One region of the Paenibacillus odorifer genome, then DNA from elsewhere that is predicted to be linked to it. Evidence: riboswitches for the same ligand, from Rfam matches in the RefSeq annotation. Region 1 holds a riboswitch; the other holds the start of a gene.
What was found. Region 1 has a riboswitch for preQ1 ahead of queF (preQ(1) synthase). Riboswitches for the same ligand answer to the same signal wherever they lie in the genome.
Positions count from the first base shown of each region.

Region 1 (4,685 bases):
CCCTCTTCCGTGACATCATCATTACCAGGCTGCAGAAAGAGCTGCACATTCGGATATCGCTGGTGAACGTTTTTCGCATAATCAAAATCATTATCATCAAACACTACGACCTTCAAGCTATGCGTAGAACGACCCAGTTTCTCCATCTTACTCATGATGTTATCTAACATTTCCCAATTCGTTGTCATTCCTGAGCTTGGGGGTTTAGGGCTGATTGTCAGCACATCCACGTCATTGAACCAATCCTGCCATTTACTCCCCTGAGTTTCTATCGCTGCTTTTATTCCACGCTCATGAAGCAGACTGATGAAGGTACCCATTCCTTCACCAATCAAGGCAGGATTACCGCCTGAAATCGTAACACAGTCGAAATTATCTCCAGCTAACGCCAATAATTCATTTATGATTTCTTCTGCTTCCATCATGCGAACCTTATTCTTAGCCGTACCATCCCAAGTAAAAGCGGAGTCACACCAGCCGCAGCGATAATCGCAGCCATAGGTGCGGACAAACATCGTCTTCACTCCAATTACCGCACCTTCGCCTTGAATAGTTGGACCGAACATTTCAATTACAGGAATCTTACTCACAGTCACAGCCTCCATACAAACGGTAGGATGGCCCTTCATCCGGAACGTCTTCAGCCAGCACCTCTGCCCAAGAGGTTGGAGTCTCCCATAGCTTTACCGAGTATAAAGGCAACCCTGCTTGCTTAAGCTTGTAGGCAATATATGAAGACATATTCTCCACTGTGGTGCGGAAAGACAATAAGGCTACTTTGGAGCCCGTATTCGTTAACGTCTCTAACACAGGTTCATTTCCCATAGCAAGAAAAGCGTGATCTAAACGATCTACAAGGCTTTGTTGTACTGTCATTTTGATATCGCTAAAATCAATGACGAAGCCTTCATCCGAGTGGCCTTCCGCGGCCATAGGTTTGCCCTTAAGCACTACTTCGAGCTTATAAGTATGTCCGTGCAGATTGCTGCATTTCCCTTTGTGTCCCACTAACTGGTGTGCCGCATCGAACGTAAATATTTTGCAGACTGAAACCTCGTTAAGCATTAAGAACCGGCCTCCATTCTCTCCGCCTCATATTGCTCAAGACCACGCTGACGCAATAGACAGGCTGGACAAGTACCGCAGCCACTGCCAATAATACCGTTGTAACAGGTCAGTGTGTGTTCGCGAACATAATCAAAATACCCCAGTTGATCGGCCATTTTCCACGTTTCTTTTTTATCCAGCCACATTAGGGGAGTGTGGATCGCAAACTCATAGTCCATAGATAAGTTCAGCGTAACATTCAATGATTTCACAAAAACATCACGGCAGTCCGGATAACCGCTAAAGTCCGTTTGGCAAACCCCAGTGACGATATGGGAGTACCCCAGTTGTTTAGCTAATATAGCGGCAAAAGATAAAAACAACAAATTCCGTCCATCGACGAAAGTACTTGGAAGCTCATCCCCTTCCCCAGCCACGATATCTATATCCTGACGGGTAAGTGCATTGGGTGCCAGCTGATTAAGCAGCCCCAGATCAAGAATATGCTGTTTTACATTAAACTTAGCTGCTATCTCTGTTGCAACTTCGATTTCAGCCGCATGACGTTGATTATAGTTGAAGGTAACTACCTGCACTTCCTCATACTGCTGCAATGCCCAAACCAGGCAAGTGGTGCTATCTTGTCCGCCGCTGAATACGACGAGTGCTTTTTTGTTCATATGAATCTCTCCTTATCACAAGTTGGAATTTAGCGGTTGTCCACTTTTTCTGGATAGAGGTCGTGATTGATTAAGCGGTGTTCCGCCATCGCCTCATACTTCGTACCCGGTCTTCCATAGTTGCAATAAGGATCAATTGAAATGCCTCCGCGCGGAGTGAACTTGCCCCATACCTCAATGTAACGCGGATCCATCAGTGAGATCAGTTCATTCATAATAATGTTGACACAGTCCTCATGAAAGTCACCATGGTTGCGGAAGCTAAACAGATACAGCTTTAATGATTTGGATTCCACCATTTTTTGTTCAGGAATATACGAAATATACAGCGTGGCAAAATCCGGCTGACCCGTTACAGGACACAAGCTAGTGAACTCAGGGCAGTTGAATTTAACAAAATAATCACGTCCGGGATGTTTGTTATCAAACACCTCCAGAATGTCTGGATCATAACCAAACTTGTACTGTGTTCCCTGATTACCAAGCAAAGTAACTTCTTGCATTTCCTCTTTCAATCTTCCTTCTGACACGACAAAAAACCCCTCTCTTTTCCTTCGGCCTTGGCCGGTAATGGAAAGAAGAACGAGATTTCGAAAACTTGGCTCCACTAAGAAGAAACGGAAGCAACGTCCGGATAAAGGACAGCAACCGCTTGTACTGTTTAATATATTCTTAGTTTTTTATAGAGGGAGTTCGCGAACCTCTCCTGCACAACTTTAGTGCAGACTTCTTCTTAAAGCATAAAGCATATTGCGTCTTGAACTATACCATGGGTAGCCCGCTCCTGACAAGTTCTACTCTTTACTGTTACCTTATACAGATCAGCAAATCACTCCAGATTAACGTGGATAGACCTGCGTATGTAGAGATTAGGAAGCTCAAAACCAATGCCAATTTGATTGTGGATTTCTTTTTAATGACATGAATTATTCATATGGTTAATTAAGATGCGGCAAAAAAAAGGATTCAAATCCTAAGAAAAGGGTAACTTATTCATAATAATCTTCGAGCTAAGGGTGGGAGCATTTTATGGAACAAAGTATACAGCAGCTTATGGATTGGCTTAACAATCATTTGAATGAAACAATCGCTATTGAAAAGAAAGAACTTCGTGATTTGGATAAAGTTCATTTCAATTTAGAGTCCGTAGATTTCCGGAGTGCAGACGATGTTATTGATGAATATCTTGGAAGTGCACTGATATTAAGAGGTTTCGGCAGCACACTTAACGCCGATGGTGAACTGGTATCCCTGCCACAATCCACTTATGATTTAGCTGTTGAAGGTCTTCAAATCGTAGACTTAGCCGACCGCAAGGCAGAAATAACTACGGACAGAGCTAATTACACCCTTTCAGTAGATTAAACGAACATGATTATGATAAGCAAAAAGAGCCCACAGCGATTGCGGGCTCTTTTTGCTTATCATTTATTCTTCTCCAATGATCTCCACTTCAGTTTCCAGCTCTACACCGAATTTATCCTTCACAGTCGCTCTTACATGGTGGATTAGCCCGATGTAATCACTGGCTGTTGCATTATCTGCATTCACAATAAATCCCGCATGCTTCTTGGATACCTCAGCACCGCCGATTCTTGTACCCTGTAAGCCGCTCTCTTGAATTAACTGACCTGCAAAACGGCCTGGAGGCCGCTTAAATACACTCCCACAGGATGGATACTCAAGCGGTTGCTTCGATTCACGTAAATAAGTTAGTTCATCCATTTTTGCCTTGATCGTTAAAACATCACCGGAAGTCATAGCAAATTTGGCCTCAAGTACAATGTACTCACCGCTTGCGAACACGCTTTTTCTGTAACCCCATTGCAGCTCATCACCTTGCAGAGTTACCAATTGCCCGTTCTTATTTATAGCTAGTGCACTATGCAGGACATCTTTGATCTCACCGCCATAAGCACCTGCGTTCATATAGAGCGCTCCACCAACTGTTCCTGGAATGCCACAGGCGAACTCAAGACCCGTAAGCTCCTTATCAAGTGCATATCTGGAAACATCAATTATTTTGGCACCACATTGCGCATATAAGAGATTGTCGCGAATCCCCATTTCGGTCAGTCCTGCCGTTTGCAGAACGATCCCACGTACACCTCCATCACGGATAATCACATTGGAGCCATTCCCAAGTACCGTAAGGGTTATCCCATTTTGTTCTGCATATGTAACGATCTTTTGAATTTCATCATAAGTAGCTGGTGCAGCCAAAATATCAGCTTTGCCGCCCATTTTAGTGTACACGTGATCTTTTAAATTCTCATGACTTTTCACTTTTCCTGCAGTCATTAGCTGCTCTAGGTCATCTTGAATTTTGTCAATATTCATGTTTTCATGCTCCTTTAACCATGTATAAATGATGGTCCTTGATCTATTTTAAAGAGTTATTATGAAATTGTAGGCAACCACAACTGTAACAACGAACAGGCTCCCTTGTCAATGACGGGAGCCTGTTCGTTGTATGATTTTAGATGATAATTACACAGCTTTATAGGCAGCAAGCTCGTAAGGAAGACACAGTGGCACACCCGTACGTGGATCCGGAACGATATCCGCTTCAATTCCAAACACTTCCCGCAATACATCTGGTGTCATAACCTCAGTAGGTGAGCCTTCGCTAACCACAGTACCGGACTTAATCGCTACCATATGCTGCGCATAACGAGTAGCATGATTCAAATCATGCACGACCATGATGATGGTACGACCTTCTTCCTCATTCAGCTTTTGCAATAGCTGAAGAACTTCGAGCTGATGCGCCATATCTAGGAAGGTTGTAGGCTCGTCAAGGAATAAAATATCTGTTTCTTGAGCTAACGCCATAGCGATCCATGCGCGTTGACGTTGTCCACCTGAGAGACGGTCAATAGGGCGATCATGAAAAGATTCCATGCCCGTAACAGAGATGGCGTTGGAGATGATGTTGCGATCCTCAGCGGTCATCGT
Region 1 is NZ_CP009428.1:3,668,591-3,673,275, forward strand. It holds gene queE (7-carboxy-7-deazaguanine synthase QueE) at 1-590, opposite strand, end outside; gene PODO_RS15890 (6-pyruvoyl trahydropterin synthase family protein) at 583-1,065, opposite strand; gene queC (7-cyano-7-deazaguanine synthase QueC) at 1,065-1,727, opposite strand; gene queF (preQ(1) synthase) at 1,757-2,230, opposite strand; PreQ1 riboswitch class I at 2,394-2,437, opposite strand; gene ymzB (protein YmzB) at 2,757-3,092, shown strand; gene murB (UDP-N-acetylmuramate dehydrogenase) at 3,156-4,067, opposite strand; gene PODO_RS15915 (ABC transporter ATP-binding protein) at 4,218-4,685, opposite strand, start outside.

Region 2 (4,685 bases), 2.3 Mb from region 1:
CCCTGAGTCTAAGCGAGAGCTCCGCGCAAGCCTAGCGCATGCACCCTGAGTCTAAGCGAGAGCTCCGCGCAAGCCTAGCGTATGCCCCCAAGCCTAAGCGAGACCTCAGCAAGCGCTAGCGAGCCATAAACTAAAAAACCCCCTTCAACACTTTCGTGTGAACGGGGGTTTTTAGTTTACAAGCGTTAGATCTTAAATTGCTGCACAGCTTCTTGGAGTTTCTTGGCTTGCTCATACAGATGTTTAACGGTTTCTGCATGGCCTTCCAGTTCGACGCGCTGCCGCTCTGAGTTAGCAGCGAGTGTGTCCGCACTTTCTTGCGATCTTGATGTAATTTGTGCAGTTTCTTCGACGGAAGCACTGACTTCTTCTGTACTTGCCGAGATTTGCTGTGTAGCCGCAGATACGGATTGGATGCTGTGATTGATGCTTTGGATAAGGATCAAGAGGTGATTAAAGGCATCACCTGCTTCTGCTACCTTGCCGACTCCAGAGGCAACCTCAGAATTCACGTGGTTCATCTCAGTAACGGAGCGGCTCATATCTTCCTGAAGGCCAAGTAGGAAGTCACGGATCTGTTCGTTTGCGTTACGGGATTGTTCAGACAGCTTGCGTACTTCTCCGGCAACAACAGCAAAGCCGCGTCCATGCTCTCCTGCGCGTGCAGCTTCGATTGAAGCATTCAGCGACAGCATTTGGATCTGTTTCGTAATTTCAGTAATGCTGTGAACGACTTCTCCGATCATTACTGAACGCTCATTCATGATTTGTAATTGATCCAGCGACTGTAGGGAAGCACGTTCAACCTGGCGCATTTGCAGCACGGCACTTTGAGCAATTTCATTACCGCCACTTGCTTCAGCGGAAGCCTCACTGATTTGCTCCGTGACTTCATTCGCTGCTGAGGCAATACTTTGAATGCCTAAATTGATTTCTTCCATTGCTCTCGAGTTATCTGATGCACTGCTAGCGATAGTCGTACTACCTTTGCCGATTTCTACTACCGATGAGCTGGAGTGTTCTGCCATATCATTGAGAACCTCAACACGTTCTTTTAAAGAGTTGGAATCTGCAACGACAGTATTAGAGGTTACCAGTACATGTCCGATCATTTCTTTCAGGCGTTGGGTCATCGCTTGGAAGCTTACGGACAACTGTGCAACTTCGTCATTTCCTTTAATTGATAATTCTTCGGTGAAATCTCCCTCTGCGAGCCGGGCACTATAAGCTGCCAGTTTTGAGATTGGACGTGTTATACGCACACTCATAAACCATGCACCAGTTAGGCCGATGATCAACGTCAGAAGTGTGATGCCGGCACTTGTCCATAGAATGCTGTCTGTTTTTTCTTGAATGAAGCTTACGTCACTGCTTACACCGATGATCATCGTACTTCCGGGAATACCGATATAAGCTGTTTTATGTATACCATGTGCGTCGCTATATGTATCGCTTAGTCCAGTTTTTCCTTTAGAGGCTTGTTGCATTGCAGAGGATACGGTGACACTTTCTGCCCGTTGCAATTTTGCATCGTGATCTGCGGATAGAATCTCAGCTTCTTTCCCTTTCAGATTGACCAGAAAAATGGTTTCCACTCCATGTTGTTTCCTCTTTTCCTGAAAATAGAACTCGAGATTGGTGGCAGACTGATCGTTCTTATTTAGGGTTTGCTGGGCGTGCATTACGTTGAGATTCTTATATACGTCCTGAGCAGCGGCAGTAAGGATTTTGTTAATCTGTGGCATAACATAGCTGTTGAAGATATTGATGGAGATAAAGTAGAAGCTGGTGCTTAACAAAAGAGACGTGAGCAACAGAACAACAAATAATAAACGCGTGAATTTGCGACTGATCGAATGCTTGATACGAAACATATCGTTCTCTCCTTTTTTTATGGACGGTGAGGTCATTTCTTTTTTTGGTCTTCACTAGATACTCCATGCCAACTGCTGGAAATTGGCGACCCGAGATATATTCCATAGTTATGTCATATTTCTACTAAATGGATCGGGAATAAGGTGTTTGATACTATTCTATAGAATTAACCTCTGGATGAATAGTGAAAGTTTTGTCCTATAGAGCATTTTTTTCTGAAAAAAATGAATTATTGCTGACTATTTTAGATAATTGTCGAAAAAAAAGAACTGGAACTACCAATTTCATATAAAAATATTATTTTTATGGATTGTTAAGCGCTATTGTGATAGAGTATTAATGTTTTGTTCCAAAAATTTAATAATGTAAGCCGCGGTTCGTAACCATCCCGCGTAAACAAAACTAGGAGGAGTTTCAGTAATATGTTTAATTTGTTGTGGGGAGTTTTATTTGTTATTGTCAATTTTGCCTTTTTTCTACTCTGTTACCGCCTGTTCGGGAAAAGTGGAATGTATGCCTGGGTAGGTATTGCTACTGTAATTGCTAACATTCAGGTAGCTAAGACGATTGCTATGCCATTTGATATTGTGATGACACTCGGAAATACGATGTATGTCACTTTGTATATGACCAGCGATTTGCTTAATGAGAAGTACGGAAGAGCGGAAGCACGTAAAGCGGTCTGGTTTGGTTTCTTCACCTTGCTTATGACTACAGTCATTATGCAGATGGTACTAGTATTTAAGCCACAGGAGACCGATATCGCTCAGTCTTCTTTGGAGACGATTTTTGGGCTGATGCCTCGACTAGCTTTGGGTAGTCTTACTGCTTACTTCATTAGTCAGTTCCTAGATGTTCGGTTGTACTCTTGGATTCGTAAATATTACAGCACCTCAAGTCAGCTGTGGATTCGTTCCAACGGCAGTACGATGATTAGCTCCTTTGTGGATACACTTATCTTCTGCACCATTGCGTTTGCGGGCTTGTATGACTGGAATGTATGGCTTGAAATTTTGCTTACAACTTATCTAGCGAAGTTCTTACTAACCGCAGTAAGCACACCTATCTTATATATCGCCCGAACCTTTACTTTTTCTGAAGAGGGTACACCATCGACCGTTCAAAAGAAGGACTAAACAACAATACAGCCAGCGCGTACCGATCATAATCGATGCGTGCTGGCTATTTTTTTAGTTGTAAGATGGACTTAATAGTTACATGAAAATGTGTACATAAAAATAATATAAAGCTAAAATAAGCTATCATAGCAATTCTAGCGGGTTAGTTTAACAGGAGCGCCTGCGATGGCGCTTAACACATATACTTTAGTCTGGGCTGGACTTGCGGGGCAGTCCGATTGAAGAAAATGTATATAATTGGTAGTCACAGAAATTACGAACAGGTGTGATCAAGGATGAATCTAGTAGTTCCTATACTGTGTCATGCAGCACAGCAGCCCGACAGCATTGCCTTAACCCATGACCAAGCAAGTCATACCTATGCCACATTAGTAAAAACGATGCGGAGAATCGCGAATGGCTTACAGCAAAAGGGTCTGAGGCATGACAAAGTCGCGATTTTATCTACGAATCGTATTGAATTTGTTGAGGTTATCTTGGGGGCGATTTATGCGGGCTGTGTTCCCATTCCCTTAGATCCCAAATGGAGTGCTAATGAACTGCAGGTTATTATAGAACAGTGCCAGCCGACAATGATTTTTGCCGAGCCGGAAGCCGCAAAGAATCTGGTCTTCAAGGATCAAGCGATCCCAACATTGACCTTCTCAAATGAACGAACAGGTTCCTATGATCAGTGGCTGGCTGCCCTGAAGCCGGAGGCTGAGTTGGATGAGACGAATGAATTATTATTTATTGGCTTTACTTCAGGCACAACCGGGTTGCCCAAAGGTTATATGCGTACCCATTTATCATGGTTAAAAAGCTTTGAGGTCTCGAATATTGCTTTTGAATTGGACGCTATGAAGGATGTTTTGGCACCAGGTCCATTTGTGCATTCCCTATCCTTATTCGCCGTAATGCAGAGTCTATATTGTGGAGCAACCTTTCATATCACACAAAAATTTAGTGCCACGAAGGTGTTAGAGCTGTGCCAGCAAATTCCGGGTGTGGTGCTGTTCGTCGTACCAACAATGATCGAATCCATGATGTTGCAGGCTGTACCTGGGCAGATACAGATTGATGCGATTATTAGCTCAGGTGCAAAGTGGTCGGAGTTGTCCAAGAAAAGGGGCATGGAAGTGTTTGGTGGAGCGCGCCTTTATGAATCCTACGGTTCTTCAGAAGCGAGTTATATTAGTTATTTGAATGTTCTGACCGAGCATAATCCGACCTCTATAGGAAAACCTTATCCCGGGGTGCAAATTTCCATTCGTGATGAACAGTTCCGGGAAGTCCCTACTGGGGAGATTGGGCAGCTATATGTGCGTAGTGATATGATATTTTTAGGCTACCATCAATTGCCGAATGAGACAGCAGCAGCTTTTAAAGAGGGATGGCTTATTTTAGAAGACTATGTTTATCAGGATGAAGCTGGTTATTTATATATGGCGGGACGTTTGAAGAATAAAATCATATCCGGAGGCCTGAACGTTTATCCAGAAGAAATAGAGAGGGTGCTAGAGTTTCTTCCGGAAATAGATGAAGTGATGGTGCTTGGCGTGCCTGACGATTACTGGGGAGAACAGCTGATAGCCCTCGTGAAGTGGAGCGGAGAGCAGCACTTATCTGTCGACGAAATTAAGAATTATTGCCGCCAGTATTTAGCAAGCTACAAAGCGCCGAAGCAGCTGC
Region 2 is NZ_CP009428.1:1,362,151-1,366,835, forward strand. It holds gene PODO_RS05890 (methyl-accepting chemotaxis protein) at 186-1,874, opposite strand; PreQ1 riboswitch class I at 2,242-2,287, shown strand; gene PODO_RS05895 (queuosine precursor transporter) at 2,298-3,011, shown strand; gene PODO_RS05900 (AMP-binding protein) at 3,290-4,685, shown strand, end outside.
Region 2: it holds a riboswitch for preQ1, as region 1 does, so the genes downstream of both, PODO_RS05895 (queuosine precursor transporter) here and queF (preQ(1) synthase) in region 1, are expected to answer to the same signal.